DNA from 3 places in the Rhizobium indicum genome. Region 3 is predicted to be linked to each of the others. Evidence: riboswitches for the same ligand, from Rfam matches in the RefSeq annotation. Region 3 holds a riboswitch; each other region holds the start of a gene.
The links. Region 3 has a riboswitch for FMN ahead of ribN (riboflavin transporter RibN). Riboswitches for the same ligand answer to the same signal wherever they lie in the genome.
Positions count from the first base shown of each region.

Region 1: it holds a riboswitch for FMN, as region 3 does, so the genes downstream of both, ribB (3,4-dihydroxy-2-butanone-4-phosphate synthase) here and ribN (riboflavin transporter RibN) in region 3, are expected to answer to the same signal.
Region 2: it holds a riboswitch for FMN, as region 3 does, so the genes downstream of both, FFM53_RS22165 (6,7-dimethyl-8-ribityllumazine synthase) here and ribN (riboflavin transporter RibN) in region 3, are expected to answer to the same signal.

Region 1 covers NZ_CP054021.1:5,007,834-5,018,457, reverse strand. The annotation lists gene FFM53_RS24410 (sugar ABC transporter ATP-binding protein) at 1-620, shown strand, start outside; gene FFM53_RS24405 (SDR family oxidoreductase) at 643-1,431, shown strand; gene FFM53_RS24400 (glucose 1-dehydrogenase) at 1,716-2,498, shown strand; FMN riboswitch at 2,693-2,843, shown strand; gene ribB (3,4-dihydroxy-2-butanone-4-phosphate synthase) at 2,970-3,605, shown strand; gene FFM53_RS24390 (SDR family oxidoreductase) at 3,859-4,626, opposite strand; gene FFM53_RS24385 (DMT family transporter) at 4,955-5,863, shown strand; gene mobA (molybdenum cofactor guanylyltransferase MobA) at 5,873-6,502, shown strand; gene mobB (molybdopterin-guanine dinucleotide biosynthesis protein B) at 6,499-7,008, shown strand; gene FFM53_RS24370 (response regulator) at 6,952-9,114, opposite strand; gene FFM53_RS24365 (ATPase domain-containing protein) at 9,092-10,603, opposite strand.
Region 2 covers NZ_CP054021.1:4,557,056-4,567,679, reverse strand. The annotation lists gene FFM53_RS22200 (LysR family transcriptional regulator) at 1-375, shown strand, start outside; gene FFM53_RS22195 (MFS transporter) at 338-1,612, opposite strand; gene FFM53_RS22190 (winged helix-turn-helix domain-containing protein) at 1,609-2,259, opposite strand; gene FFM53_RS22185 (adenylate/guanylate cyclase domain-containing protein) at 2,344-3,450, opposite strand; gene FFM53_RS22180 (hypothetical protein) at 3,666-3,890, shown strand; gene FFM53_RS22175 (GCG_CRPN prefix-to-repeats domain-containing protein) at 4,000-4,308, opposite strand; gene FFM53_RS22170 (SRPBCC family protein) at 4,496-4,942, opposite strand; FMN riboswitch at 5,188-5,330, shown strand; gene FFM53_RS22165 (6,7-dimethyl-8-ribityllumazine synthase) at 5,409-5,843, shown strand; gene FFM53_RS22160 (VOC family protein) at 6,096-6,785, shown strand; gene FFM53_RS22155 (hypothetical protein) at 6,812-6,976, shown strand; gene FFM53_RS22150 (cytochrome b) at 7,048-7,581, opposite strand; gene FFM53_RS22145 (MarR family winged helix-turn-helix transcriptional regulator) at 7,562-8,038, opposite strand; gene FFM53_RS22140 (antibiotic biosynthesis monooxygenase family protein) at 8,137-8,505, shown strand; gene FFM53_RS22135 (LysR family transcriptional regulator) at 8,612-9,496, opposite strand; gene ampC (class C beta-lactamase) at 9,620-10,624, shown strand, end outside.
Region 3 covers NZ_CP054021.1:900,950-911,573, forward strand. The annotation lists gene FFM53_RS04465 (glutathione peroxidase) at 1-313, opposite strand, end outside; gene FFM53_RS04470 (hypothetical protein) at 445-798, opposite strand; gene FFM53_RS04475 (class I SAM-dependent methyltransferase) at 964-1,569, shown strand; gene FFM53_RS04480 ((R)-mandelonitrile lyase) at 1,679-2,080, opposite strand; gene FFM53_RS04485 (aldo/keto reductase) at 2,316-3,305, shown strand; gene FFM53_RS04490 (esterase-like activity of phytase family protein) at 3,403-5,613, opposite strand; gene ribN (riboflavin transporter RibN) at 5,697-6,605, opposite strand; FMN riboswitch at 6,688-6,842, opposite strand; gene hupB (DNA-binding protein HupB) at 6,966-7,241, opposite strand; gene lon (endopeptidase La) at 7,448-9,865, opposite strand; gene clpX (ATP-dependent Clp protease ATP-binding subunit ClpX) at 10,267-10,624, opposite strand, start outside.

The sequences.
Region 1 (10,624 bases), 920 kb from region 3:
GATTGGTCGGCGCCGGCCGTACGGAACTTGTCCGCGCGATTTCGGGCGCGGACCCAATCAGTGCAGGTTCGATCAAGCTGGAAGGCGAAGAACTCAGGCTGCGCGATCCGGCCGATGCGATCGCCAAGGGCATTGTGATGGTCCCGGAAGACCGCAAGGAGCAAGGCCTGGTTGTCGGGCACCGGATCAGCGAGAACATTATCTACGCCAATCTCGACAAGCTGGGCGGGCGTTGGATTACGCCGCGCGTCAAGCGCTCGTTTGCGGAGAAGGCAGTGGCCAAGTTCGGCGTGAAGGGCCGTGCGGAGCAATATGCCTCGGACCTGTCCGGCGGCAACCAGCAGAAGGTCGTGATCGCGAAGTGGCTGATGCGCGATCCCAAGGTCGTCGTGCTCGACGAACCGACGAGAGGCATCGACGTCGGTGCCCGAGCGGGCATCTACGACATCATCGTCAATCTTGCCAAACAGGGCGTGGCGGTCATCGTCGTAAGCTCGGACCTTGAAGAAGTTCTCGGAGTCTCCAATCGCATTCTCGTGCTTGCACAAGGCAAACAGGCAGGCATTCTCAATCGTGACCAGGCAAATGACGTTTCGGTCATGGAGCTAGCTACCATCTAAACAGACAGAGAAAGGAAGAGCGGTGTCCGACATCACTCTGAACGCCCCGAAGCTTTTCGATCTCAGCGGCCAGGTTGCCATCGTTACCGGAGCCGGAAGCGGCATTGGGCAGCGCATTGCCATCGGCCTTGCGCAATGCGGGGCGGACGTGGCGTTGCTCGACCGTCGAACCGACGACGGGCTGGCCAAGACGGCTGAACATATTCGCGCCGCCGGCCGCCGCTCGATCCAGATCGCAGCGGATGTCACGAGCAAATCTTCCCTTGGAGATGCCGTAGCACGGACCGAAGCCGATCTCGGCCCATTGACACTTGCAGTCAACGCTGCAGGCATCGCTAACGCGAACGCAGCGGAAGAAATGGAGGAGGACCAATATCAGACGTTGATGGATATCAACCTGAAAGGCGTCTTTCTTTCCTGCCAGGCAGAGGCTCGCGCCATGCTGAAGAATGGGCGCGGCTCCATCGTCAACATCGCTTCCATGTCGGGTGTGATCGTAAACCGGGGGCTGAGCCAAGCGCACTATAACGCCTCCAAGGCGGGCGTGATCCATATGTCGAAGTCCATGGCGATGGAATGGGTCGACCGCGGCATTCGCGTCAACACCATCTCCCCCGGATACACGGCAACGCCCATGAACACCCGTCCGGAGATGGTCCACCAGACCAAGCTCTTCGAAGAGCAGACGCCGATGCAGCGCATGGCAGCGGTGGACGAGATGGTAGGCCCGGCGGTGTTTCTGCTGTCGAATGCAGCAAGTTTCGTGACCGGCGTCGATCTTCTCGTCGATGGCGGTTTCTGCTGCTGGTGATGCGATGAGAAAGCTCATTGCCGCCGCTGGAAAGTGACCGGTCTCGCTTCCTCCCTGGCTGAGATCGAGGCGCTGAAGGGACTAACGGGCAAGACGGCGTGCGATATCGCCGTCTGCCCGCCCTTCACGCCGATCGAACGGGCTGTCTAACGGACGGAGGGCTCGGGCGTCGTCATCGGCGCTAAAGGCTGCCTGAATTTGCGACAACCGGTTGAGATCCAATAATGATCGCATGGTAGGTCGCACCCAGATTTGCTGTTTATCGAGTGACACAAGGAAAGAGCATGAAACGCTTTGAGCAGAAGACTGTCGTCATTACCGGGGGCAGCCGCGGCATCGGCGCCGCCATCGCCAGACGCTTTGCGCGCGAAGGCGCCAATCTCGTCGTCTCGGCCAATGAGGAGCTGGTCCACGGCGTTGCCGAACAGATCCGAACCGAAGGCGGCAAGGCGATCTCCTTCATCGGCGATGTCACCGACAAGGCAAGCGTCACCGCCCTCTATGATGCCGCCGAGAAGGAATTCGGCTCGGTCGACGTTTCGATCCAGAATGCCGGCGTCATCACCATCGCCCGCGTCGAGGACCTGACCGAAAACGAGTGGGACAAGGTCATGGCCGTCAACACCAAGGGCGTCTTCCTCTGCGCCCAGGAGGCAATATCAAGAATGCGCAAGCACAAGCGCGGCGGCCGCATCATCAACACCGCTTCCGGCCAAGCCCGCGACGGCTTCATCTACACCCCGCATTATGCCGCCTCGAAAATGGGCGTCGTCGGAATCACCCAGAGCCTGGCCAAGGAAGTCGCGACCGAGAAGATCACCGTCAACGCCTTCTGCCCCGGCATCATCGAGACCGACATGTGGGCCTATAACGACCAGGCCTGGGGCAAGCTGCTCGGCAACTACGCCCCCGGCGAACTGATGAAGGAATGGGTCGAAGGCATCCCGATGAAACGGGCCGGCTCCGGCGAAGATGTCGCCGGCCTGGTGACCTTCCTCGCCAGCGATGACGCTGCCTATATCACCGGCCAGACGATCAATGTCGACGGCGGCCTGATCATGTCCTGATGCAGGCGCCCAAATTGCGTAGCGGTTTTGGGACAACGACATGCATCGAACAAAGAGCAAACCACGAGCGAAGTGCGGAAGGCGACACGGTCGTCGCCTCTGTGTGAACAGTGTGTCCATCGGCGTTAGGGCAGCTTTGCATTTTTGCCTGGTCGAGTGACCTTGCCATCCGCCTGTTTTTGGTCCTATCTTTGAAGTGTTCTCAGGGCGGGGTGTAATTCCCCACCGGCGGTATCAGGAGCAATCCTGGAGCCCGCGAGCGCTTCCGGCACCTCCTGTCGGAAGGTCAGCAGATCCGGTGAGATGCCGGAGCCGACGGTATAGTCCGGATGGAAGAGGACAACACGGGCAGTCGCACTCCATCCTGGAGGCGGCTGACGTTTGTTCGCCCAAGGGCAGAAGGCTCGCTCACGGATTGAGCCGAGCAGACCATGTCAGTCCGCTGACATAACCCTTGAAAGGCCAGACAGCATGACTATCGCAACAATTGAAGATGCCATATCAGCCATTGCCAGCGGCAAGATGGTCGTCGTCGTCGACGACCAGAACCGGGAAAACGAGGGCGATATCGTGGTCGCGGCCGATGCCGTCACCCCAGAAACAATCGCCTTCATGATGACCCACGCCCGTGGTCTCGTCTGCATCGCCATGGAAGGCGAGCGTCTCGATGCGCTCGACATTCCGCTGATGGTGCCCAACAACACGGAATCGCACAAAACCGCCTTCACGGTCTCGGTTGATTATCTCAAGGGCACGACGACGGGCATTTCTGCGGCGGACCGCGCCGCCACCGTCCGCGCCCTGGTCGATGATCGCGCAAAGCCCGCCGATTTCGCTCGCCCCGGCCACATCTTTCCGCTCCGCGCCAACCCCCGCGGCGTGCTCGGCCGCCCCGGCCATACAGAAGCCGCCGTCGATCTCGCCCGCCTCGCTGGAAGGGTCCCCGCCGGCGTCATCTGCGAAGTCGCCAACGACGACGGAACCATGTCCCGCCTGCCCGAACTCACGCTCTTCGCCGAACGCCATAACCTCCCCCTCGTTACCATCGAGGACCTGGTCGCCTATCTCGACCGCCAGGCGGCAAGAGACATACGCGAAGTCGCTTGATCCGTGCAAAGCGGCCAGCCCCGTCCTTCGAGGCCCCTGCGGGGCACCTCAGGATGAGGCTGGAGAGAGGGCGTGAGCAGGCTCGTCAGCCCGGGATGCCTGGAGCCTTGATCAGCCCGCCAACCACACGGCACCACAATCAGCCCTCATCCTGAGGTGCGCAGGCCAAAGGCCGGAGCCTCGAAGGACGAGGGCGGGTGGCTGGGTCCCAGACGCGCACGGCTGGTTGCCACAGCACACCATATTTCCTGCCCTATGTCCGGCTGATTGAAACGCCGCCATCGGCCAGCATCGCCGTGCCGGTCACGAAGCTCGACATGTCGGAGGCGAGGAAAAGCGCCGCATTGGCGATCTCTTCGGGTTGCGCCATGCGTTTCAGCGCATGCAGCCCCTCCACGAAGGCGAGCACCTCCGGCGTGGCATCAGGCGCGTTGGTAATGCTGGCGGGCGTGTCGGTGCCACCAGGAAGCAGTGCGTTGACGCGGATCTTCTGCGCTCCGAGTTCAGCGGCGAGCACCTGCACGAAGCCGATCAGCCCCGCCTTGCTCGCCGCATAGGCGGCCATGCCAGGCATACCGACGGTGTGGCCGACGAAAGTCGAGGTGAAGATCAGCGATCCGCCGCCTTTTCCCATCGCCGCCGACTGGTGTTTGGCGCCGAGGAAGGCGGCGGTGAGATTGGTCTCGATCGTCTCGCGCCAGCCCTCGAGCGACAGCCCGGCGACCGGCCCCATTTCACCGAGGATGCCGGCATTGTTGAAGGCGATGTCGAGCCGGCCGAAGCGCGAGACCGCCGTTTCGACGAGCCTTGCCTGCAGCGCTTCGTCCTTGACATCGCCTGATATGGCGACGGCCTGCCCACCCTCCGCCTCGATTTCCGCGATGACGGCATCGAGCGCGTCCTGCCGCCGGCCGGTGACCACGAGCTTGGCGCCTTCCCGCGCAAAGAGTTTCGCCGCGGCGCGGCCGATACCGGAGCTTGCGCCGGTGATGATTGCGATCTTGTCGTTGAGAAGTGTCATATCGGTCTCTCCTGGGTTGTTGCGAGATCTGAGATGCTCAAAGATCAGACGATGCAGCCACCCGTTTCCCGCGCAGGGAGGGAAAAACGCCTATGGCCGAACCGGCAGTGCGACGGCGCCTCCTCATCGACGCCTTGATTGCGGCGTCGGAACTATCGGAATTCAGCTTATAAAACGGAGATTTGCCTGGACTTCCACCCACACGCCTGCGTTGGCATCAGTGCCATTGTGCACCGCATCATCGATTTATGCCTGGTGTGACATTCATCCGATTCCCTTCATGCATCTTCGCGACTAAAAGGGGCGCACAGGTAACGGGAATCTCTTCATGCCGCGGTCACGCAATACTGAGGGCGCCATCTATATGAGTATGGCGATGGCCGGCTTTTCCGCGAGCGACGCTCTGTCCAAATCGGTGATCGGCTATATGAACGCTGGCGAAATCATGTTCCTGCGCGGCCTCTTCACCAGCCTGCTCGTCTATCTGATCGCCTGGAAAATGGGCGCGCTGCGTTCCTGGCGCATCATGCTGCAGCCGATGATCATTTTCAGGATCATCTGCGAGACGCTCTCCGCCGTCACCTATATCACCGCGCTCGGCATGATGCCGATCGCCAATGCCTCGGCGATCCTGCAATCGCTGCCACTGGTCGTCACCTTCGGCGCGGCGCTCTTCTTTGGCGAGCCGGTCGGCTGGCGGCGCTGGTCGGCGATCCTCGTCGGCCTCGTCGGCGTGATGATCATCATTCGTCCCGGCCCTGAGGGATTCACCGCCGCCGCCCTCCTCTGCGTCGCCGCGGTGCTGACGACGGCCGGCCGCGATCTCGCCACCCGGAGCATCAGTCCGGAGATTCCCTCGCTGATGATAACCGTCATCACCGCCATATCAGCCTCCTTCTTCGGTGCGCTGCTCATTCCAGTGCTTGGCGGCTGGCAGCCGGTCAGCGCCACCGCGCTTGGTCATCTCGTGCTCGCATCGGTGCTGGTGCTCGTTGGCTATCAGTCGGTCATCCTCGCCATGCGCACTGGCGAAATCTCTTTCGTAGCGCCGTTCCGCTATACCAGCCTGATCTTCTCTTCTGTGCTCGGCTTCTTTTTCTTCGCCGAAGTGCCTGACAGCTGGACGCTCGTGGGGGCTGCGATCGTCATCGCCTCCGGCCTCTATACGTTCTATCGTGAGGCCAAGCGCCGCGTGTCGCCGATCGCGCAGGAATCCGCGCCGCGCGCGCCGGTTTGAGGAAGGATGATGGCTGAATTCTCATTGGATAAATCTCAAATAGCGGGCGTCGTGCTGGCCGGCGGCCGCTCACAGCGCATGGGCCGCGACAAGGCGGGCGTGATGCTCGGGGCCGAGAGCCTGCTCCACCATGTGCTGACCCGCCTCTCGCAGCAGGCCCCGCTCGTTGCCGTCAACGCCGATGCCGCCGCCGAGAGCGTGCCTGTCGTTCCCGACCGTTTTCGCGGCAAGGCCGGGCCGATGGCCGGTATCCATGCGGCCATGGTCTATGCCGCCGGCCTGCCGTCGACCACCCATGTCGTCACCGTCTCGGTGGATTGCCCGTTCTTCCCGGCCGATCTCGTCGCCCGGCTGGCGGCAGCGGTCGACCACCCCTCGCAGGTCGCCATTGCAGCCTCCGAGGGCCGCAGCCATCCTGTCTTCGGGCTTTGGCCGGTGACGCTGGCCGCCGATCTCGAAGCCTGGATCGCCACCGACGAGAAGCGCCGCGTACGCGACTTCCTGTTACGACATGACGTTACGGAAGTGGCGTTTCCGCTGCATCCGACCCGTGCCAGCCTGCTGGATCCCTTCTTCAACATCAATACGCCCGACGATCTCGTCGAGGCGGAACGCTGGCTGGAGGCCCTTCGCGGATGACCGCACCGAAAATCTTCGGCATCGCCGGCTGGAAGAACTCAGGCAAGACGGGGCTCGCCGTCCGGCTGGTGACGGAGTTCACTCGCCGCGGCTACAGGATCTCGACGATCAAGCACGCCCATCATGATTTCGACATCGACAAGGTCGGGGCCGACAGCTACCGCCACCGCCAAGCCGGCGCTCACGAGGTCACCATCGTCTCCGGCACGCGCTACGCCATCATGCACGAGCTGCGCGGTGCGCCAGAACCTGAGTTCGAGGAGATCCTCGCCCGTCTCGCCCCCTGCGATCTCGTGCTGATCGAAGGTTACAAGCGCGAGCCGATCCCGAAGATCGAGGCCCGCCGCCTGGAGGCCGCCAATCGCGAACCGCTGGCGCCAAGCGATCCCCATATCTGCGCCATCGCCGCCGATCATGCCGTCACGGACACGGCCTTGCCGGTCTTCGATCTAGACGACACAGGCGCCATCGCCGATTTTATCGCTGACATCGTCGGCCTTGGATAGGCGAGGCTTTGAACCACCTGCGTCACCGCCGGACCTGAGAAGCGGAACCGTTTCGCTTGCCATCGCCTTGGCAATTTCCTTGGCGAGCTGAGCCTGATCATAGGGCTTTGCCAATCTCGGAAGATCGATATCGGTGCCGGCAGGAAGATCGGCGTAACCTGTCGCCAGCACGATCGGCAATGCCGGATGAATGTCCCGTGCGGCCTGAGCAAGCTGTGCGCCGGTCATACCAGGCATCGAATAGTCGGTTATGACAAGGTCGAAATGCTGACCGCTGCTGATCAGTTCCAGCGCCTGCGCGCCGGAGTTTGCTTCGACGACCTCGTGGCCGAGATCTTCAAGCATGTCGACCGAACTCATGGCGATCAAGGCATCGTCATCGACCAGAAGGATCTTCAGTCTGGATGCAGCTTGCGGAACGGGCAGTTCCGCTTCGATCGCCCGCTCGGGGCGCCGTTCGGTCGCCGGAAGCCACAGTTCGGCAATTGTTCCCACTCCAAGCTCGCTGGTCAGAAGAAGTGCGCCATTGAGCTGAACGGCAAGTCCGTGGATCATCGACAAGCCTAGGCCCGTGCCCTTTCCGAGTTCCTTGGTAGAGAAAAACGGATCGACCGCCTTCTTCAGCGTCTCCGCGTCCATGCCGGTGCCGCTGTCGGCCACTGCCAGCACAATATATGCCCCCTTGCCGAGAGCGACGTCATCGCCGGCCACCTGCTCCTCACGCAGCGATATCAACAGCGTCCCGCCATCCGGCATCGCATCGCGGGCATTGACCGCAAGGTTGAGCAGCGCCAATTCGAGCTGGTTCGCATCGACTAGCGCCGGCGGCAGCGTCGCCGGCAGGCTGGTTTCGATGCTGATCGACGATCCGACCGAGCGCCGCAGCAAGTCGTTCATGCCGGAGACCAACTCGGCCAGATCGACGGGCTTGACCTGCAGATCCTGCTGTCTGGCAAAAGCCAGCAGCCGCTGCGTCAGCGCCGCCCCGCGTCGCGCGCCCTGAACCGCGCCATCGACCAGACGCGTCGCCTTCGCATCTCCAGCCACGTGCTTGCCGAGCAGCTCCAGATTTCCGAGAACAACCATCAGCAGATTGTTGAAATCATGGGCGACGCCACCGGTCAGTTGGCCAATCGCTTCCATTTTCTGCGATTGGCGAAGCTGCTCCTCGGCCCTTTCGCGCTGGGCGACCTCCTCAAGCAGGGTCTGGTGGGCAGCGTTGACCTCCCTGGTCCGTTCCCTCACACGCTCTTCGAGGTTCTCATTGAGCCGTCTCAGATTTTCTTCGATGGTCTTGCGGGCGGTGGTATCGGAGCAGACGCCGACCAGTTTGCTGGCGGACCCATATCTGTCGGCGTAGAGCTGCGCATGGACTTCGGTCCAATGCAGTGATCCATCCGGCCAGATCGTCCTGTGCTCGATCGAATAGTCTTCTCCGGTATCAATCGTCCGGCGCAGGCGTGCCAGCACAAGGTCCCGGTCATCGGGGTGGATGCTGGCGATCAGATCGTCGCGGGTGACATCGTCATCCGGCCCGCGGCCGAAGACCGCTTTGCAGGTCGCCGAGGCCGACAAGGCCATAGAGGACAGTTCCAGCTCCCATGCCCCGAGACGACCGGCGGCGAGTGCCGTCTGCAATCGGCGTTCTCCCTCGCTCAGAGCCTCGAGCCGGGCGCGCGCTTCGTATTGGCGCAGACGTCCCTTTAAAGCTGTGCGGGCAACGCTGATAAAGGACGTCGCATGGAACGGCCTCTCCAGAAAAGCGACATTACCGAGAACCTCGGAAAGCCTGGCAGCGGCTGGATTTCGTTCAGGTCCGCCACCGCGGCGGGTAAGGACGATGAACGGCAGATCGGACCAGCTTGGTTGGGCGGCAACCCAGGCAGCGATCCGTTTCAGGTCACTGCCGCGAACGGCCTCTTCCGTCAACACGCCAACCGCGATGTCGTCATCCAGCGATGACGCGAAGAGATTCAAATCGGCAACTGCGATCGATGATAGTCCGGCCTCATCGTTCAAGGATGCCGCAACCTGGGCATCGCGTCCGGCCGGTGCATAGATCAGTGCCTTCGGGTTACTGGAATTAGGAATTGCCGCCGCCCTCACTGTCGGTTGGCAAAAGCGCTGCGGACTTTGCAACGAAGTCCGGGACGCCACGAAGCACCCCCTGAAAACCGACGATGGGATCTCCGATCGTCAGGCCGTCCGCATCGATCCGATACTCCCGGATGGTGTCCTCGTGTTGGCCGGTCCTCTTCTTGATGACGGAGACCGCCCGCCGCACACGTCCCACGGCCTCGAAGTAACGCAGGAGGATGACGGTATCGGCGAGGTAGGTAACGTCAACAGGTGATTTCATATCGCCGACCAGTCCGTGCTGGGCGACCGTAAGGAAGGTGTTCGCGCCTTGTCTATTCAGATATTGCAGCAGCTCGTGCATATGCAATATCAGCGAATTTTCATCCGGCATCGAAGCCTGGTAGCCATTGATGCTGTCGATGACGACGGTCTTGGCGCCTGACCTGTCGACACAAGTCCGCACGCGGTGGGCGAATTCGCCGGGTGACAGTTCCGCGGCATCGAGCTGCTCGATGTGCAGCAGACCCTCATCCCTCAGTCCCTCGAGATCTATCCCGAGCTGTTTTAGGCGGGCGAACAGCAAACCGAGCTCCTCGTCGAAAATAAAGGCAGCCGCCCTTTCTCCGCGCGCGATGGCCGCCATCAAGAATTGAAAGGAAAAAGTGCTCTTGCCGGTGCCGGCGGGACCGAGGATCAGTGTACTGGACCCTCGCTCGAGCCCTCCGCCCAGAAGAAGGTCCAGCTCTGCAATATTGCTGGGAAGCTGATCGCGAACATAATTCAACCTGTGTTCTGCGGCGACGAGACGCGGAAACACGACGACACCGCCGGTGTGGATGGTGAAGTCGTGGTAGCCGCCGCGAAAAGCCTGCCCGCGGTATTTCATCACCCTCAGGCGTCGCCGTTCGGAGCCGTAATTCGGCGCCAGCTCGTCGAGATGGATAACCCCGTGCACGACGCTGTGTACCGTCTTGTCGAGCGTGTCGGAGGTCAGATCGTCGAGGAGAAGCACGGTCGCCCCTTGCCGGGCAAAATAATGTTTGAGCGCAAGAATCTGTCGGCGGTAGCGCAGCGAGCTTTGTGCGAGAAGCCTTATCTCGGATAGGCTGTCGAGAACCACCCGGCTCGGCTTGACCCGCTCGAAGGCGGCGAAGATTTCTCTTGTCGTCTCTCCGAGTTCAAGATCCGACGAATAAAGCAGGCTCTGCTGCTGGTCGGCATCCAGCAGGCTTTCCGGCGGCACGACCTCGAAGATCTCGATATTGCCATCGATCACCATGCCGTGCGATGCGGCGCCGGCTCGGAGTTCGCTCTCGGTTTCCGAAAGGGTGATGTAGAGCCCCTGCTCGCCGAGCCGCGCACCTTCGATCAGGAACTGCAGCGCAATCGTCGTTTTGCCCGCTCCCGGATTTCCCTCCAGGAGAAACACGTGCCCCGGCGAAAGGCCCCCCGCCAGAACTGTATCCAAACCGGACACGCCGGTCCGAGCTTTCGTGGCAGACGCCGCAGTATTCATTCACTGTTTCCTTCAATTTCA
Region 2 (10,624 bases), 1.4 Mb from region 3:
GCCGAGCGCGGCGAGCCGCGCGATATCGACGATCTCGCGGTCCATGACTGCTTGATCTTCGCCGGCCGCAATCAAAGGCAGGGCTGGCGCTTTCGCGGGAAAGGCGGTTCCTGGATCAAGGCGCAAGGCCGCAGCCGCCTGAGGCTCGACAGCGGCGAGGCGATCCGCGACGCCGCCCTGGCGGGGCTGGGCATCGCGCTGCTACCCGATTTTCTCGTCACCGACGATCTCGCTGCCGGCCGCCTTCGGCAGATCCTGGCCGACCTCGAAACCGACGACGCAAAGATCGTCACGCTCTATCCCGACAAGCGCCTGCTGGAACCACCTGTCCGCCGCTTCATCGACCTGATGGTTGAGGAGCTTGGCCACGGCTAGAGCTGGACGCTTCAGGCGAGGCCCTGTCAAACCCGCGAAAGCTCTTCAGCGCCAGCGGCGCAAGCGTTGCCGCGAGATAGGCAATCCCCATCAGGAACAGCGCCGCAGCAAGGCCGAGCCCGCTGATCAGCGCGCCGCCGGCGAGGCCGCCGAAGGGGATGAGGGCGAAGCAGAGGGCTGTGTTCAATGCGGTGACGCGGCCAGTCAGCGGCTTGGGGATGCGCTCGAAGATGACCGCCGACAGGATCGGGTTGAGGAAGCCCGACGCGAATCCTGCGATGGCGAGCGTCGCAAAGACGAGGCCGATGGGCGCGTCCAGCGCCGGAACGAGAAAGCGCGGAAAGCCGGTCAGGAGGAAGGCCACCGTATAGACCATCAGTCGCGGCATGCGCTCGCCGATCGCCGCGGCAATCGCCGCGCCTGCGATCGAGGCGCCGGCGAAGGCGGCGAACATCGCACCGAGCAGCTCCGGGCCATGGCCGGCATCCCGTGTCCAGACCGGCAGCAGCACGGCATGATAGGCCTGGTCGAAGAGATTGGTGACCGCCACCATAGCGACGATGCTGACGAGCACGGCATCGCCGCGCAGAAAGCGCCAGCCTTCGCGTAGATCCTCGAGATAGGACGCCCGTTCGACCGGTCGAGTTTCGGGCGCAGGCGCGCGTCGCGTCCCGGGTATGCCCGCGGCAACGATCAGCGCAGCGGCGGCGAAGGTGGCGGCATTGACGAGCAGCGCCTGGCCCGGGCCGATCAGCCCGATCAAAGCGCCGGCGCCGGCCGCGCCCGCCGTCGAGGCCAGCCGCTCGATGGCGCTCGCAACGCCGGTCACTCGTTCGAGCGGTACATTGGCGAGTGTGGCGATATCGGGAACCATCGCCTGCTTGGCCGCATCGGAGGGGCCGCGCAGCACGCCCATGGCAAAGACGAGCGGCAGCAGCACCGGCATGCCAAGCATGCCGAAGAGATCGAGAAGCGGCACCAGAGCGACCACGAGCACCGAAGCCGTGTCGCAGATGATGGCGATGCTCTTGGCGCCGGCGCGGTCGATCAGCGGTCCGCCGAGCGCCTTGGCGATGACATAGGGCAGCATCTCCATCATTGCCGTCAGGCCTGTCAGCACCGGGCTGCCAGTCGTGCTCAGCACCAGCCAGGGAATAGCGATGGTCGAAAGCCGCGTGCCGGAGAGCGAGAATGTCTCGGCAGCCGCGAGCGCCAGGAACGGCCCGCCCAGTCTCACGGTTTATCCTCCCCTTCGCGATGCGGAACGCGGCCCGGATAGGGAAAGGCGTGCAACATGACATAGAAGGGAACCATGCCGGATTCCTGCGACGCCGCCTCCCCGAGCGGCGGGGCCGCCCGCATCGCCTCCAGGATGATGTCGCTCAGCCGTTTCGTCAGGGCCTCGGCCTGTGCCGCCGTCATCGGGATGATGATGTCGTCGGCAGCCGTCGCCTTGCGCCATTCAGCCGGCAGCTCGGCATATTCCTCCAGCGCCTGCTGCATCTGGCCGACCTGCAGCGAGAGTGCAGCCTGGTTGAAGGCGATGTCGAGATCGAGCGCTTCACCCTCGGCCTCGCTTGCCGGCACCGAGGTGAGCTCGTGGCTGGCGCGCCACCAGCGGTCGCGCCGTGAAGCATGCGGCGCTTCCTCGATGAAACCGTATTGGGCAAGCTGGCGCAGGTGATAGCTGGTCGCGCCGCTGTTTAAGCCCAGCCGCACTGCCAGCTGCGTCGCCGTGGCAGGCCCATCGATCCTGAGCATGCCCAGCATGCTCAGCCGGACAGGATGCGTCAGCGCTTTCAGCGCGGTCGGATCGGGCACGACCCGGCTGAGGGTGCGGGGTGCGGTGACTGAGTGGGCAGGCTGCGAGCGCGGATTTTTCATGCCGGCAGCCTACTATTGCAAACATATCTTTGCAAAGATTTCTTTGCATAAACGAAGGCCGCTCACGGCACCCTGCCTTGCGGCTCAATTCTCCGGCAAGGTGAAGACCGCGCAAGGCTGGGCAATGCCGCGCAAGCTGTGCTCTCCGAGCGGCATCAGGGCCGTCGCCGTATTCGCTGCAACCGCGCCCGAGATCAGCACGCTTCGGCCGAGCGGTTTGCAGAGCCCTTCCAGCCGGCTGACGAGATTGACGGCGGGGCCGATGGCGGTAAAGTCCAGCCGGTCGGCTGCGCCGATATTGCCCCACAGGATCTCGCCGAAATGCAGCGCCGCGCCGAAGGGCAGCGGCGCCAGCCCCTGCGCCTGGCGTATCTGGTCGAGATGGGCCATGCCGGCACGGCTGGCAGCAACCGCCCTGAGGGCTGCCTCGCAGGCTTCCCGGTCTCCGTGGCTCACCCCTCCCGCATCGTCGGAAGCGCCCATGACCGGAAAGATCGCCAGCACGCCGTCGCCGATGAATTTCAGCACCTCGCCGCCGAAGGCGTGCACCGCGCCTGCGATGCGGTCGAACCATGCGTCGAGCGTCGCGATCATCGCGTGCGGCTCCGTCACCTCCGAAAGCGCGGTGAAATCGCGCAGATCTGCGCAGAGAAGAGCGGCACGTATGGTCTCGCCGGTGCCGCGGGCAAGCTCGCCGGCCTGCACCCGGGCGGCACTACGCCGGCCGAGATAGGCTTCGAGCAGGGCTGCCCGCGCCTCCCGCGCCACCAGCGCTGCGAGCGGTGCAGCGGCAAAACGCGCAACCTCGCGCAGCCGGTCGGCTTCGGCCGGAGCGAATGCGCCGCCCCCTGCCCCGTTGTCGATACCCGCCCAGCCGAGCATGGGACTATCCTGCGAAGGCCCTATTGGCTCCTCCCATACCGGCCCGAGCGCGGTCAGCCAGTCGCGCCCGGCCTCGCTCTGCGGAGCCGCGGCAAAGGCCAGCGCCTCGATGACAGCACCGGTCTCGGCCCGCCACAGCCAGGTGCGCCGCGCAATGATCGGATGCGGCACCGAAAGCGTCAGCGTGCCGCCGGAAAGCGGCAGTCCGTCGGCCAGCAGCCGGCGCCCGAGTTCGGCCAGAAACCGTTCGGGACCAGGCGAGGCTCCAGCCTCGTCAACCAGCCAGGCAAGGGGAGATGGCAGATCCATCGCTTAACATCGCACGCCCACGTGGACGTCCACAAGGACATCCCCGGGGTGATCGCGAGGACGTTTCCAGCGACTCAGCCTGTCGCCCGCAAAGGCCGTCCGCATCCCTGTCGAAAACCATTCACCGCGGTGGAAAACGAAAAATAAACACTTTAAACTTGCACGGCTTTGATTCCATTATAAGGTCGGTCGTCATCGTGTGATTGAGGGGTGCGATGGGTACGATTTTCTGGCCGAAAGATCCGCTGGATGGGAATGACATGACGCTGCTGACGTCGATCCTTCGTCGATGGTGCGAAAGATATCAGGTCGAGCTGACGGCAGAGGAGAGCAGCCGCAAGGCGAAGGAACTCGTCGAATGGTTCGAATTCGGCGTCAAGGATCCCGTCGAACTCGAGGAGCTGATCGACGACAAGTACTGGCTCGTCAGCAGGATCTGACCGTATCGGACAAATCGGGAGGACGCTGCCGTTCAGCGTCGGCGAACCTGTCTCATCAGAAAAGGCCGGGCGAAAATCGCTCCGGCCTTCGTCCATCTAAGCGAGACCCTTAGTCATCATCCCGCCAACGGCGGTCGCGATCCCAACGCCGCTCATGGCGCCAGCGCGGGCCATCCCAATGCCGGTGACGCCGTTCCCAGCCCCCTCGCGGCGGGCCACCGTAAAAAGCGACCGGCGGCGGGCGGCGCCAGTTTCGCCGGCATTCGCCCCAGCGCGTCAGATGCCAGCCGCGACCGCACGCGTAGTCGACCGTTGTGATATTGCTCTGGACATTGATTGTCCCCATCGGCATCGCCTGCGCTGTGCCGAACGAGAGGCTGCCAGCGAGCAAGGCAGCCGCGATAGAAAGTGCCTTCATCGAGAACTCCATTTCAATCCAGCCGTCCACAGCTTATGACCGCCAAATTGAACTGGAGATGAACTGCGCGTTCATGTTTGCGGGAGAAAAAGAAGCGCTTCCGCACGGCCGGTCTGAGCGCTCGCCGACCGCTGTTGTCGCAACGTCAAGCGCCTTCAGAGACGCCCCCGCCGCCCGCAAGAATTGTTCATGTCCTGCCGTAAAAAGGGTCGGGACCCGGATCACCCCCGGCAGCGACCTCGGTCAGCCGTCCGAGATAATGTGCCCAGCCCTCCGCATGGCCGGCGCATTGCTCGGCGCTCGGCAGGCCGCTATGGGTGAGCCGCAGCAGCGTTCCGCCTCCCTGCTCGATCAGATCGATCTCGACCAGGCTCGACCCCGGCGGCACCACCTCGCTGCCGTCCCAGCCGAAGCTGTAGGCAAGGCGATGAACCGGCACCACCTCACGAAACGAGCCGCGTGCAAAGCGGGCTCCGGTAACGTTGACGAGATAGAGCCCGCCGGGCTGCGGCTCGACCTGCGCCTCCGTTCCCATCCAGCGCAGGATCTTTTCCGGGTCGGTCATCAACGCGAACACCGCGGCCGGCGGCGCCGCGATATGCGCCTCGCGGCGGACGACGAAGGGGTCTTGCATCTCTCTCTCCCATAGTTGCCACGGCCCTGCCCGCCTCCGGTGGAGCGGCGCATCCTGTCCTGCCGTGCTATTCTGACGTGAATGTCCTCAATGGGAGCATGTAGGCGCAAGCCCATCCTCCGCAAGTGGCTTGCCCGTCGCGATCGACGAACAAGCGAAATCGCCGCGTCGGGAGCCCTGATCCAGCTCCCGCCGCGAATGCATTTCGACCTATTGCCAGCCCGTCACCTTCCCCCTATTGTTCGCGCCGTTCTCAGGGCGGGGTGAAAGTCCCTACCGGCGGTATGCAATTTTGATTGCGAGCCCGCGAGCGCCTTCTCAGGAAGGGTCAGCAGATCAGGTGAGATGCCTGAGCCGACGGTCATAGTCCGGATGAAAGAGAACGTGCGTTCCTGCCGCCCTTGCGGCTGTCGGGAACGTTCGTGATCGCCTTGGGTGATGTGTCTGTTCGCCAAAGGAGATTACCGTGACACCCACCCGCTATGCCTTCGTCAAAGCCAGCTGGCACGCCGAAATCGTCGACCGCGCCCTTGATGGCTTCCATCAGCTTATTCCGCCCGAGCAGGTCGACGTGTTCGATGTTCCCGGCGCATTCGAGATGCCGCTGCTGTCACGCGATCTTGCGGCAACCGGACGCTATGCCGCGGTCGTTGCCGCCGCCTTCGTCGTCGACGGCGGAATCTACCGCCACGAATTCGTCGCCCAGGCCGTCGTCGATGGACTGATGCGCGCCGGCATGGATACCGGTGTGCCGGTGCTGTCGGTTTCGCTGACGCCGCATCAGTATCAGGAAACCGAGCACCATAAGCAGATCTACCGCGCACATTTCGTCGAGAAAGGCCGCGAGGCAGCAAAGGCGGCTCTGACGATCGGCAAAACCCGCGCCGCTCTCGCTGCGTGAAAGCGGCTCGACGAGCAGAACAACAACAGCCGATGAAGACGGCGGGCCAATCCCGCCGTCGACCACTCAGATCGACATGACCTTGCCAACCCCCGCGGATCGGGAGCGGCGCGCCTAGCGTCGCCGCGGAATCCGCCAATACCGGTCAAATCAGACAGAATAATTGATTCGACGGCCTCACCGCGCCGTGGTCAACTTCGGTCGTCACGCGTCAGCAATTCTCAAGGCATCCAAAACCCCAAGGAGCTTAAGATGAGCAATGCACTGCGCAGCGAAACCCCCATGCAGACCCCGAAAACACATCCCGTCGACACCAAGCTCGAGGTCGTCGTCATCCCTGTTTCCGATGTCGACCGCGCCAAGCGCTTTTACGACGGCCTGGGTTGGCGGCTCGACGCCGACTTCGCCAATGATGCCGATTTTCGGGTGATCCAGTTTACGCCGCCGGGCTCCGGCTGCGCGATCATCTTCGGCAAGAACGTCACGGCCGCCGCCCCCGGTTCCGCCCAGGGGCTCTATCTTATCGTCTCCGACATCGAGGCCGCCCGCCGCGATCTCATCGCCCGCGGCGTCGAGGTCAGCGAAGTGTTCCATGACGCGGCCGGCGTCTATGCCGGCAAGGACGAACCCTATCTGTTCGGGCGGCTCCGCATTGCCGGCCGCGATCCCGATCACCGCAGCTACCGTTCTTTCGCCTCCTTCAAGGATCCCGATGGCAACGGCTGGCTGTTCCAGGAAGTCACCACGCGCCTGCCAGGACGCATCGACGCCGACGGGACGACATTCACGACCTCGACCGATCTCGCGTCAGCTATGCGCCGTGCGGCGACCGCGCACGGTGAACACGAGAAGCGAAACGGCGGCAAACACGACGAGAACTGGCCGGACTGGTACGCCGAATACATGGTCAGCGAACAGGCCGGCAAGCAGCTGCCCTTATAGGCAAGGGCGGCGGCATCACGCAGACGGTGACATTTGAGAAGCGTCTCGGCGGCAACGGCGCGGCGCTTCATCGCGCCTTCTTGGTGCACAGCGGTCACCATACCGTCGAGCCGGTCCCGCTGATCGTCGATCGTCGAATTGGGCGTGGCACTGGCCAGCTCGTTGCCGGCGTGGCGATCTGCGTCTCCTGAGTCAGGCCCGAACGCGGCCGCCTGACAGATCTTCGAGAAGCCAAACATTTGACATCGAACGCGGCGGGATCTCAGCCGCCATACCACATCCGCCGCAGCAGGTGATCGCCGCGGACAAACTGGTGATAGAGCGCGGCACCGGCATGGAAGACCAGCAGGCCGACAAGCAGGAAGGCGCCGAACCCATGCGGGCCACGCGGCGGATAGGCGGTGAAATCAGGCAGCGTGGCGCCGGCTGCCTCGAAGATGGCGGGAGCAGCGCCACTGAGGATCATCATCCCGATGCCGCTGGCGACCATGCCGAGAATGAAAATGTAGAAGGCGACGTGAACAAAGCCCGCAAGGCGCTCCTGCCAGCGAGGCGATGCCGGCACCGGCGCAGGCTTGCGATCGAAACGCCACCACCAGACAATGCGAAGAGCCGTTAGAAGCAGGACGACGATCGCCATCGGAATGTGGAAACGCAACAGCCCGGCCTTGGTCGCGGCGTCCATGGCGTTGGCGGCCCGGAACCCGGAGCCGAGCAGCGCCAGGATCAGAACCGCGCTCAGCCAGTGAATCGAGACCGCTATTGCGCCATAGCGATCAGGCCTGCTCTTCAACATCTCCATATCCTTCCAGTTTGCTGCGCAGCGCCTTCATGACGGCATGCGTGGTTTTGAGATCCTCGACCTGAAGCCCTTCCGAGAGCATGTCGACCCACGGGGCCTGCAGGCGCATGGCGGTTTCATATGCCTGCTTTCCCTTGTCCGTCAGCACGACGAGTTGTGCCCGTCGGTGGTGCGGGTTGGGTTGGAACACCAGAAGCCCCTCCTTCTCCAGATCGTTGACGATACGCTGAACGTTCTGGCGGTTGGCGCCCATGTCGCGCGCCAGCCATGCGACCGGCTGCGGCCGGCCTGCCGTGGCGACGGTGCCGAGGACATGCCAGCGGGCGCTGGTCAGGCCGAGCCCGTCGACGAGCTTGTCGCCCGCGTTGATCATCCGGTTGTTGAGCCGGAAGAGATCCAGAATGAGGTCGGTCAAAGCTGTTCCGGCCGGGGTCCGTTGAGATTCGTGCATTTGTCACCATATAGCTATATTGACATCATAGTGTCAAATTGATTATGTAGGCGTATTACCAGATTGACATCATGTAACCAAATCAGATGGAGTCGACCATGTCGCTCATGCGCCCGATGGACCCTGCCTTCCCGATCGATCGCCAAATCGCGATCGATGCCTCCGCGATCGTCCTCATCAACCTCTTCACGCTCGACAAGGCCGACGAGCAGGCCTTCCTTGATGCCTGGCAGGCCGATGCAGCCTTCATGAAACGGCAGCCTGGCTTCATCTCGACCCAGATGCATCGCGCCATCGGCGAAAGTCCTGCTTATCTCAATTATGCCGTCTGGGAATCGACCGCCGACTTCCGGGCGGCATTCTCGCATCCGGAGTTTCGGGCGAAGCTCTCGGACTATCCGTCCTCGGCGGTCGCCTCCCCGCATCTCTTCCAGAAGGTCGCCGTGCCAGGCATCTGTGTGGCGTAAGCAAAGCGGCGGTCGTGGAGCATGACGGAGGAGTGAAGGGCACGAGCCACGACGGCCAAGTCCTTGAGCGTCGGGCTGATCTCGACCTCCGGCTCGCCGGAAGCCGTCATTGCGATGCGGGAAACATCTGCGACGTTATCCAATCGGAAAATGCGAACATGGCCGCTGTTGGCGGCCTCGATTGCAGTCGGGTTAGCCAGTAGCTCCCCAACGATATGGTCGTAGGAAAAGGTTGCCTTATAGCCCCCGAGGATAGATGTCTGGAAAACATCGACGGCGGCGCCAGAGCGATCCCCAGTCCTTGCAGGGCCGCCTCCATCATGGCGAGGGAAGAGTCGAAGACGATACCTGCGTTTATCTGCGCCGCCGGAGGAACGTTCGCTGCCGCAAACCACGTGCTCCATTCGTCCGCCCTATAGCTCCGCAAAAGCGTCGCCTCGACCAGGTCTGCAGGCGACCTCAAACGCTCGGCCAATTTGGGCGTGCACAGAGGAGAGAGCGGAGCGTCGAACAGACGCAGCGCCTCTGTACCGTGCCAGGAACCGCTGCCGAAGCGAATGGCAAAGTCCAGTCCCTCGGCCGCCATATCGACGCGATTATTGTTTGTCGAAACGCGCGCATCGATGAACGGATGCTGCTGTTGAAAATCCGAAAGCCTTGGCAACAACCAGCCGACGGCAAACGTCCCGACCACACCCAGGAACAGCAATTCCCGAACCTGCCCGGCTTCAATCCGGTCCAGCGTGATCGCCATCTGATCGAAGGAATTGGTCAAGGTCGGCAAAAGAGCTTCGCCTTCTGCAGTAATTTTCAAGCCTCTTGGGAGACGCTGAAAAAGGGCAGCCCCCAATCGCTTCTCCAGGCTTTTGACCTGCTGACTTACAGCGGCCTGGGTAACGCAAAGCTCGATCGCGGCCCGGGTGAAGCTGAGATGTCTTGCCGATGCTTCGAAGGCCCTCAAGCCATTTAAAGGGAGGAATTGCCGAACCATCTTAGCCCTAGATTTTCTTGGATCTCCTCCGAGATATCATCGTTTGCTGCCGCAAAACAGTGCCATTAAATGCCGTCCTCATGCGCCTTTGCGCTGATGAAGCTGCTTTTAGAGGATGAAGAAATGACGCGTGATTGGATAGGAATTCTATCGGCCGCATTGGTCTCGACATGCATTTCCACAAGTGGCTTTGCGGCTGACGAGCTGAAACTAAAAGCCATCTCGGACGCCGCGATAAAACCAATCATGGATAAATACGGCATTCCGGGCATTGCCGTTGCCATCACCGCTGACGGACAGAACCACATCTTCAACTACGGCGTCGAGTCGAAGGACACTGACAGGCCCGTCACCCCGGCGACCATGTTCGAACTGGGATCGATCAGCAAAACCTTTACAGTCACCCTCACCTCCTACGCGGACGTGACCGGCCGACTTTCGCTGTCGGACAAGGCAAGCAAATATCTTCCGTCGATGAAAGGAAAGCCGTTCGGCGATGTCGTGCTGATGGATTTGGGCACCCATACGGCTGGTGGATTTCCGCTGCAATTTCCCGACGAAGTCAAAACCGAAAAGCAGCTGATGGAATATCTCGCAACCTGGAAACCATCATTTGCCGCCGGAACGCGCCGAACATACGCCAATCCAAGCATCGGCGCGCTCGGATATATAACGGCAAAAAGCATGGGCAAAGACTTCGCAGCTCTTATGGAAGACCAATTGTTTCCCTCCCTTGGATTGAAAAGCACGTTTATTGATGTGCCGAAATCGCGGATGGTCGACTATGCCCAAGGCTACAAGCGAAGCGGTGAGCCGGCTCGGATGACACCTGCCATTCTTTCGTCCGAGGCCTACGGAGTGAAATCCACCGCAAGCGACATGATCCGGTTCATCGACGCGAACATGGGTTTGGTCGAGCTGGACGAGAAGCTGCAGCAGGCGATCACGAATACGCACAAGGGATATTTCGATGTCGGCGCGATGACCCAAGACCTTATTTGGGAACAGTATTCCTATCCCGCGACATTGACGACGTTGATGGACAACAATTCCAGCGCGATGCTCAAGACCATTCCCGTCAAGCAACTGATGCCCGCAATGAAACCGCGTGACGATGTCTGGATCAAT
Region 3 (10,624 bases):
GTTGGGCCTCGCCCTTGACCGAGATCTTCGAGAAGATCGGGAAGGTGACGTCGTAGGTGCTGGTGCAGAAATCGAGGATTTCGGCGTCGGTGCCGGGCTCCTGGCCCTTGAAGTCGTTGGCGGGAAAGGCGGCGATGACGAAGCCGCGCTCGCGCTTTTCCCCGTAGAGCTTTTCCAGCCCCCCATATTGGACGGTGAGCCCACATTTCGAGGCGACATTGACGACCAGGAGCACCCTGCCCTTGTATTCGTTGAGCGTGGTCTCACGACCATCCACAGTCTTGACCGGGATATCCAGCACATTGCCCGTCACGGGAACCTCCAATTCGTAAGGATATGTTTCGCCAAGCTTAGCGATATCGCCGCTGTTGTCATCAGCGTCGGGATCAACCTGGCTTCCACAGGACACCGGTGCGGCTTCCGGCCGCACCGGGCCTCAGCACCTCAGGCGGGAGACGTTTCCTTCACGTCGTCGAGCAGGAAGTGCACGACGAGATAATCCGTCTTGTAATGGCGGCCGCTGTCCGACTCGGAATCGACGCTGCCGCCGTCCTTCGGGTGCCAGGCGTGGTAATGGGGATTGGTGGTGATCAGCGTGATGGCCTTGCCATCTCTTTCGCCAAGCCGGAAGCGCATCTCGGCGAGCGGCCAGATCCGCTCGTAATCCTGCATGGTGATTCGCGCCTTCAGCGCCTTGCGCTGCAGCGGCGCTTCGCCGGCCTCGGCTGGTGTTTCCAACATCACCTCCTCAGCTCCGCTGATGATGGCGTTGAATTCTTCAGGCCACATGCGTCTCATGAAATCGCTCCTCCCGAGGCTTTTTCGTCAGTTCACAGATGGAACTTAGCGGTTTGTTCGAAAGAAGCAAATTCCTGTCATGCGGTTGTCATCGGTGCCGGCTGCTCCTACCTTCCCGTCAAACCGCATCAGGGCCGTCAGTCGCCCGCAATCCCGAGATCAGAGATGAAGACACGTGAAGAAAGGCAGGCGCTCCGGGCGAGCATGCCGCGCACCCCGCTCAGCGCCCACCACATGGAAAATGCCCGTCTGCTGCCGGATCGCGGCGAGCTGCTCTATCGGATTCCGAACGGCGGCATCGGCGTCGAGGTGGGAGCAGCCTTCGGCGAATATACGGCCGAGATCCTGGAAAAGAATCGCCCGGCAGAGCTCTACCTCATCGATCCCTGGTCGATGGATCGCTACAGCTCCGGGCTCGACTCGATCCACACGAATTTCGCGGCCGAGATCGAGGCAGGCCGGCTGCACCTGATGCAAGGCACATCACTCGAAAAGCTTGCCGAATTCGAAGACGATTTCCTCGACTGGGCCTATATCGATACCGATCATTCCTTCGAGCTCACCTGGCAGGAACTGCTGCTCTGCGAAAAGAAGGTGAAGCGGACGGGGCGCATTGCCGGGCATGATTTCTGCACCGGCAATACGGTCAAGCCGATCGTCTATGGCGTCGTCGAGGCGGTCACCAAGTTCTGCAAGGATTACGGCTGGCAATTCGAGTTCCTGACGGTCGAATCGCACGCGCATTTTTCCTATTGCCTGAAGCGGCTCTGATCAGTCTAAAGCGCGGCGCGATCTTTCAGATTCGCTTCACGCGCTTTAGGTCTTTGGTATTGCGCATGTCTTCACCGCAAAACCGCTGCACACTTTTGCGTGACATGCTTTACGCTTGGCCGGAATATTGCTCGTCGCTGACCTTCTCCAGCCAGTCGACGTGATTGCCGTCCAGCGCCTCATGAATGGCGATGTGCGTCATCGCCGTATCCGGGGCAGCACCATGCCAATGTTTTTCGCCCGGCGCGAACCAGACGGTATCGCCGGCACGGATCTCGCGGATGTCCCCACCCCAATTCTGGGCGAGGCCCTTGCCTGATGTCACGATCAGCGTCTGGCCGAGCGGATGCGTATGCCAGGCCGTGCGGGCGCCGGGTTCGAAGGTGACGGAGACCGCCCTCGCCCGTGCCGGCGCCGGCGTTTCCATCAGCGGATCCTGGCGAACGGCGCCGGTGAAATAGTCGGCCGGTGGCTTCGTTGACGGGCGAGAGCCGACGGGTTTGATCTCCATGATCTTTCCTTTTCCATCCATGCGGTTGAAGCCTTGTAGCAGAACGATATTTCATCGGGGCGACCAATCAAAGCCGGATCGACAATTGCCGCAAAGTCACCCGGCTGATAGTGCCAGTGTCTTTCATCAGCGCGTCGCATCTTGCTTGAATCATGCGACGCGCTTTGGCTCTTTGTTTTTATGCATGCCGTTGTCCCCGCACACGTCCGGGCGACATGCAGTAGGGAGGATTTTCATGAAACACCACGCTTTTGGCCGCATGCCCTTCACCGTCACCAATGTCGGCTTCGGCGCCTGGCAGATCGGCGGCTCTTGGGGTGATATCAGCGAGGCGGACGGACGCGCGGCGTTGAATGCCGCGCTCGATGCCGGCATGACATTCATCGATACGGCGGATGTCTATGGCGACGGCCGCTCGGAAAAGATCATTGCCGATGTGCTGAAGACGAGTGGGGCGGCCAAGCGCCCGATGGTCGCCACCAAGGCCGGCCGCCGCCTCAACCCGCATGTCTCGGAAGGCTACACAAAGGCTAATCTCGAAGGCTTCATCGACCGCAGCCTCACGAACCTTGCCGTCGACAGCCTCGACCTCGTGCAGCTCCACTGCCCGCCGCGCGACGTGCTTTATCAGCCTGAGGTCTTCGAGGGCCTGAACGCGCTGCAGAAGGCCGGCAAGATCAAGGGTTACGGCGTCAGCGTCGAAAAGGTCGAAGACGGGCTGAAGGCGATCGAATATCCCGGCGTCGTCAGCATCCAGATCATCTACAACATCTTCCGCCAGCGCCCCGACCATCTGTTCTTCCAGGAAGCGCGCCGCAGGAATGTGGCGATCATCGCCCGCGTGCCGCTCGCCAGCGGTCTTCTCTCCGGCAAGATCACCCGGGACACGCATTTTGCCAGCGACGACCACCGCAATTTCAACCGCAACGGCGAAGCCTTCGATGTCGGCGAGACCTTTGCCGGGGTGCCGTTCGAAGTCGGCCTGCAGGCGGTGGAAGAGGTGCGCAAGCTGGTGCCCGAGGGCGCCACCATGGCCGCCTTCGCGCTCCGCTGGATCCTGATGAGCGATGCCGTCACCGTCGTCATCCCCGGCGCCCGCAATGCCGAGCAGGCCAAGGCCAACGCGGCCGCCGCCGACCTTGCGCCGCTTTCGGCCGATGTCATGGCGGCCACGCGCGAGATCTACGAGCGGCTGATCGCGCCGCATGTGCATCAGCGCTGGTAGGCATGGAGTGCTGATTCTCCGTCCGACGCCGACCTTTCGCAGGGCACGTCCCCTCTCCCCGTTTTTACGGGGAGAGGGCTAGCGTGAGGGGCAGCTTTCAGTTTGTCGCGCTCAGCTCGACCGGGAAGAACAGGGTCTCGCCGGAGGAGTCGCTGACGCCGTCATTGTCGGTGACCGCGTAAGGCTTGCCCGATGCGTCGAAGGTGAAGCCTTCGAGCTTGTCCAGAACATAGCCGTTGGTGGCAGACTTCAGTTCACCGAGGAAGTCATGGGCTTCGGTTTTCTTGACGACCGGCAGCTCGGCCCCGAGCTTGGCGGGCTTCAGCTCCGAAATCGCGACCTTGTAGAGCTTCTTCAGCCTGGCGGCATCGCCGACAAGGTTGTCGCGCTCGATGATGTAGACGCTGTCGCCCTCGGCCGATATTTCCGACAGACCGACCCAGCCGCTTTCCGTCTTGTCGAGCGGATAGCGAACGGCACCCCATTCCTTCTTCTTCGGATTGTAGGAGACGAGCTTGACGAAGCCCTTCTCGTCGTCGCTCCACTCGCGCTGGACCGCCATCCAGAGCGTCGTGTCGTCGCCGGTGCCGACAATGGTCACGCCTTCGAAGCCGTAGCGGATTTCGTTGGCGACGAGCTCCTTCGGCAGGGCGATTTCGGCTTTGATGTCACCCTTGGCATTGACGTTGTAGAGGGCGTGCGGAACGAGACGCTCGCTATAGCCCTCCGAGGCGAGCCAGAAGGAGCCGTCAGCGGCAGCCGCAATGCCTTCGATGTCGAGCTTCTGCGCCGGAGCGCCGTCACGCTTGACGACGAGGGCGTCGGTGATGACGGCCGGCTTCTTGCTGGCATCGATCGTGTAGATCGTCGGCTGTGAACCCAGAACGCTGTCGCTGACGGCGTAGAGCATGCCCGGCTTGCCCGGAACGGCAGCGAGACCCGAAAGGGCTGCGAAGCCGATCGGATTGCCGTCCTTCTCGGCGGAGACGATCTGCGGATAGGCCTTCTCGCCTTCCGAGCGCTCGTAGATCATCACATGCGAGCGCGTGCCGCCGTCCTTGCCGAGATCGACCTCGTTGGCGGTCGCAAAGAGATTGCGGGCGGGAATGGCGATCGCGCCTTCTGGCGAAATGCCTGATGGCAGCAGTTGGACGAGTTCGGGATCGGCGCCGGTATCTTTGAAAACGCCGACCACCGAGGCGCGCTCGGCGAGCAGGAAGAAATACTTGATGTCACCGAACTTGGCGGCTTCGAGGCCTTCCGGCTCGACGCCCTTCGATCCCGAGCGGCTTTCCGGATAGTGGCCGATATGGGTGACGGCGCGTTCGAAGGAGGCGCCCGATTCGTAGAGAAGCTTGCCCGTCTTATCGAAGATGGTGAAGCCGCGCGAGCCGCCCTGGTAGTCGCCTTCATTGGCAACGACGAGGCGGTTGTCGTCCAGCCACTTCACGGCGTCGGGCTCGCGCAGCACACCTTTGGCTTCGCCTGAGAATTTCAGGGCGCCGTCACGCTTGGTGTCGATACCGGTGAGATCGACGCTGCCGGCGGAGAAATGCGTCTTCACTTCAGCCGTGTTGGCGTCGATGATGACGATCTCGTTGTTTTCCTGCAGCGTCAGGGCAATCTCGTTCAGGCCGTTGAAGGCGACGAATTCCGGCTCCGGATCCTCCGGGGCGACGCCGGTAAGCCCGGTCAGCGTCACGTGCTTGATGGTGCCGCAATCGACGGTGCCGTTCTTGACCTGGAAGACGACGAGATCGCCGGCCGGCATCTGCGGGATCTTGCCGTCATTGACGTCTTCGTCGCGCTCATTTTCGATTGCGATGGTGCCGAGCGTCTTGTCCTTGTTGAGGGCGATCGAATCCGGCTGACCACCGAGATCGCACGTGTTTTCGATCTTCTTGGTCGCCACGTCGACGATCGCCAGACGGCCCGAGGGCTTCGCCTTGCTTTCGGAGGTGTTGACGGCAACCAGCGCCTTGCCGGCGCTCGAGGTGACCGAAGTCGGCTCGCCGTCCATCATCAGCGCGCCGCCTGCCTTGGGGGCCTTGGCATCGGTAATGTCGATAAAGCCGATCGCGCCGAGCGGGCTGTCGCTATAGATCAGCGTGTTGCCGTCGTCGGTCGCGGTGATGATCTCGGCGGAGCTCACCGAAAGCTTGTCCTTGTCGGCCGGCAGGTTCTCTGCGACCGGGAAGGAAGCGATGCGGTTGAAAACCGGCTCGGCCGCGGCCGGAAAGGCTACCGATGCGAGAAGCACGGCAGCAAGCGCTGCGCTGCGCGATGAAATTGTCATGAAATCCCCCATGTGTCGAACATTCGAAACATGAGTTTTCTGCGGGAGCCGCATGACAGAGGCATGACAGATGCGGCATTTTGCGTCAAATCATGTCAGGCAAGTTTCCGCTCCCGGCGCATCTCGTTTCGCATGATGAACAGCGAAGCAGACAGGATGAGAGCCGCTCCCAGCCAGAGGTAACCCGCCGGCGCATAGCCGAAGAACAGCCAACCGGCCAGCACGTTCAACGGCAGCTTCAGATCGTCGAACGGCTGGACGTAGGCGGCATCCGCTGCGGCATAGGCAAGCGTCAGGAAATACTGCGCTACGGCAGTCAGCAGCCCCGCCAGCAGGAACAGAGCAAGGGTTGCGCCCGTCGGCACTGCAAAGCCTGCCGCAAGCGCCAGCCCGCCGTTTATCGGCGTCAGCAGAACGAGCAGCCAGACGGTGATCGTCTCCGGCCGTTCGATGCCTGTCAGGCTCTTGGTGATCAGCGACGAGGCGCCCCACAGCAGCGCCGAAAGCACAGGCAAGAGAGCCGCCCAGCCAAAACCATCAGACCATGGCTGCAGAATGATCATCGCTCCGGTGAAGCCCGCCGCCGTCGCTGTCCAGCGGGCCGGGCCGACGCGCTCACCCAGAAAAAGCCGGGCGCCCAGAATGATGAAGAAGGGCGAGGTCATCACCAGTGCGATCGCCTGCCAGATCGGCACCGCGGCAAGGCCGGCGACCCAAGCCTCGACGCCGAGCGCGGCAAGCACGACGCGCGCAAGGTGACGCCAGGGATAGCGCGTGCGCATCGCCGCAAGGCCGAGCCTCTTCAGGAACGGCAGCGAAAACAGGAAGGCGAAGCCATATTGCCAGAAGGCTGCCGACGCCGAGGGAAAGGCAAGCTTCATCGTCAGCCATTGGGTGACGACGTTGAGAAGCGAAAAGGCAATGCCGGCAAGGACCATCCAGAGTGCCCCGACAACGGCGCGGGATGGCTCGACGGCAACGGAAGTCTGATTCATGTCTTTCATCCATAAAAGGGACCAACATAAATCAGGACGCATGAACCCCGACAGGCGACACAGGGCAACCCCTGCCCTTCGCACGGCCGACGCTCATTCTCTTCCATCCGGACTTTAACCGTCGGCTCCGGAATCGCACCGGATCCGCTGACCCTTCCCCCGCTTGGACACGAGAGAAGGCGCTCGCGGGCTCAGGCCGAAACCCTTACCGTCGGTGGGGAGTTTCACCCCGCCCTGAGAACAGAAACGTCGTAGATTAAAGCCCGGGCGACAGCAAGGCCCGCCAAAGCAAAAGGGGTCCGGCAAAGCCGAACCCCTCTTAAATCCTGCACAACCGGTCTCGTTTCCGGCTGGTGGGATAATCTCAGATCAGCCGTTGACGGCGTCCTTCAGGCCCTTGCCGGGCGTGAATTTCGGCACGTTGCGAGCCGGAATGTCGACTTCAGCGCCCGTCGACGGGTTACGGCCCTTCGATGCGGCACGATGAGAAACGGTGAAGCTGCCGAAACCCGCGAGGCGAATGTCGCCCTTGTTCTTGAGTTCAGCCTGGACAACGTCGAAAACCGCGTCAACAGCGGAAGCCGCGTCAGACTTCGTCAGTCCTGCCTTTTCGGCTACTGCGGACACGAGTTCATTCTTGTTCATGTTTCCACCCCTTTCTAAATGGTATGAAACGACTCAAAAGTAAGCTAGGCGCAGAATAGGTTTCATCAGGCCCGCCGAAAACCCAAAAGCCCTGCAAATCAAGGAAAAGCAAGCGTCTACATGACGTTTTCACAAAAAAGGCTGGCGTTTCCGCCAGCCTTTTTCCGTGTTTTGGGCCAATTGGGCATAAATGTGGCAAAGGCCACTCAATGCGCTATGGTTGCGCCTGTCTCATCGAGGCCTTCGACCGATGCGATGACCGGCGTTTCCACCGTGCCATCCCATTCGATCGGCTCCGGCCGCCGGATCAGCGCATGCTTGATCACCTCGCCCATGCGGGATACCGGGATGATCTCCATGTTGTTCTTCACGTTGTCAGGAATCTCCGCCAGGTCCTTGGCGTTTTCCTCCGGAATCAGCACCTTCTTGATGCCGCCGCGAAGCGCTGCGAGCAGCTTTTCCTTGAGACCACCGATCGGCAGCACACGGCCACGAAGGGTGATTTCGCCGGTCATGGCCACATGCCTGTCCACTGGAATGCCGGTCATGATCGAGACGATCGCGGTTGCCATGGCGACGCCTGCCGAGGGGCCATCCTTCGGCGTCGCGCCTTCCGGCACGTGCACGTGGATATCGCTCTTGTCGAAGCGCGGCGGCTCGATGCCGAAATCGACAGCGCGCGAGCGGACATAGGAGGCCGCTGCCGAGATCGATTCCTTCATGACTTCCTTCAGATTGCCGGTGACGGTCATGCGGCCCTTGCCCGGCATCATCACGCCTTCGATGGTCAGCAGTTCGCCACCGACTTCCGTCCAGGCAAGACCGGTCACGACGCCGACCTGATCCTCGCCCTCTGCTTCGCCATGGCGGAAGCGCGGGACGCCCAGATAGTCGGAGATGTTGGCAGCCGTCACGTGAACGGCCTTCGTCTTGCCCTTGATGATCTCGGTGACCGCCTTGCGGGCGAGTTTCATCAGCTCGCGCTCGAAGTTGCGGACGCCGGCTTCGCGGGTATACTGCTGGCTGATCGACATCAGGGCGTCGTCGCTGACCGAGAATTCTTCCGGCTGCAACGCATGTTCCTTGATGGCCTTCGGCAGCAGGTGCCGCTTGGCGATTTCGCGCTTTTCATCCTCGGTGTAGCCGGCGATACGGATAATCTCCATGCGATCCATCAGAGGCGCTGGAATATTCAGCGTATTTGCCGTCGTGATGAACATCACATCCGACAGGTCGTATTCGACTTCCAGATAGTGGTCCATAAAGGTCATGTTCTGGGCCGGATCGAGCACTTCGAGCAGGGCCGAGGACGGATCACCGCGATAGTCCTGGCCGAGTTTGTCGATCTCGTCGAGCAGGAAGAGCGGGTTGGACTTCTTCGCCTTCTTCATCGACTGGATGACCTTGCCGGGCATCGAGCCAATATAGGTGCGGCGGTGACCGCGGATTTCGGCTTCGTCGCGAACGCCGCCAAGCGCCATGCGGACATACTCACGGCCGGTCGCCTTGGCGATCGACTGGGCGAGCGAGGTCTTGCCGACGCCCGGAGGACCGACGAGGCAGAGGATCGGGCCCTTGATCTTGGTGGCACGGGCCTGCACGGCCAGATATTCGACGATGCGCTCCTTGACCTTGTCGAGACCGAAGTGATCGGCTTCGAGGATCTTCTCGGCATTGTTGAGATCGGCCTTGATCTTCGACTTCTTGCCCCAGGGAATGCCGAGCAGCCAGTCCAGATAATTGCGCACGACGGTGGCTTCCGCCGACATCGGGCTCATCTGGCGCAGCTTCTTCAGTTCCGCATCGGCCTTTTCACGGGCTTCCTTGGACAGCTTGGTCTTGGAGATGCGCTCTTCCAGTTCGCTCATCTCGTCGCGGCCTTCCTCGCCGTCGCCGAGTTCCTTCTGGATCGCCTTCATCTGTTCATTGAGGTAGTATTCGCGCTGGGTCTTCTCCATCTGGCGCTTGACGCGCGAGCGGATGCGCTTTTCGACCTGCAGGACCGAGATCTCGCCTTCCATGAAGCCGAGGGCCTTTTCGAGGCGCTGTTTGACGCTGGTGGTCTCCAGCATCTCCTGCTTCTCGGTGATCTTGATCGACAGATGCGAGGCGACCGTATCGGCGAGCTTGGAATAGTCGTCGATCTGGCTTGCGGCGCCGACCACTTCGGGCGAAATCTTCTTGTTGAGCTTCACGTAGCTCTCGAATTCGGAGACGACCGAACGCGACAGGGCTTCCAGTTCGACCGGATCGTCATGCGGCTCCTCGAGCACATGGCCGAGCGCCTCGTAAAAATCCTCGCGGCTGGTATAAGTGTCGATCTCGGCGCGGGCGCGGCCTTCGACCAGAACCTTCACGGTGCCGTCGGGCAGCTTCAGGAGCTGCAGCACGTTCGCCACGGTGCCTACATTGTGGATCGCGGAAGGATCCGGATCGTCGTCGCTGGCGTTGATCTGCGTCACCAGCATGATCTGCTTGTCGGAACCCATGACCTCTTCGAGCGCACGGATCGACTTTTCCCGTCCGACGAACAGCGGCACGATCATATGCGGGAAAACCACGATGTCGCGCAGGGGCAGAACAGGGTAGGCAGTGCTGCTCGCTACAGACGTTTTCTTCGTCATTTTATGTCCTTTCCATCGTCCCGTTGCCGGGCTCTCTGCACGGCCGCTTGGGACCGGCCGGCAATCTCACTTGTTGCTACAAGTGGAGGTTCTGACTACGCTTTTCAAGCCACGCTAACGCCCGCGTCCCTCGGATGTGACAGCTTTATTACAACGGAACGCCAACACTATGAAGCGCGTGGCTGGACCGGCGCTTACCACTTCCGACCCGGCTAAAATGCAAACGCCAGCAAGAGGCTTACGGATCATTGCATCATTGCCAAGCACTACCCCTTGCGCAACATCGGCAAAGGCAATTTCGGTTCCCACCGGCAAATACTAACAGCGCTTCGCATGGTTTTTCAAATAGAAAGGGGCCTGCCTATGGCAAGCCCCCAAAATAATCACACGAAAGCCTAAGCTCACGCCGAAGCGTTGGCCTTTTCTTCCTGGCGATCGGCATAGATGTAAAGCGGACGGGCCGAACCGCGCACCACTTCCTCGGAGATAACGACCTCGCGAACGCCTTCCAGCGTCGGCAGTTCGAACATCGTGTCGAGCAGGATCTTCTCCATGATCGAGCGAAGGCCGCGGGCGCCGGTCTTGCGCACGATCGCCTTGCGGGCGATTTCGCGAAGAGCGTCCTCGTGGAAATTCAGTTCCACATCCTCCATCTCGAACAGGCGCTGATACTGCTTGATCAGCGCATTCTTCGGCTCGGACAGGATCTGGATCAGCGCGTCCTCATCGAGGTCCTCGAGCGTCGCCAGAACCGGCAGA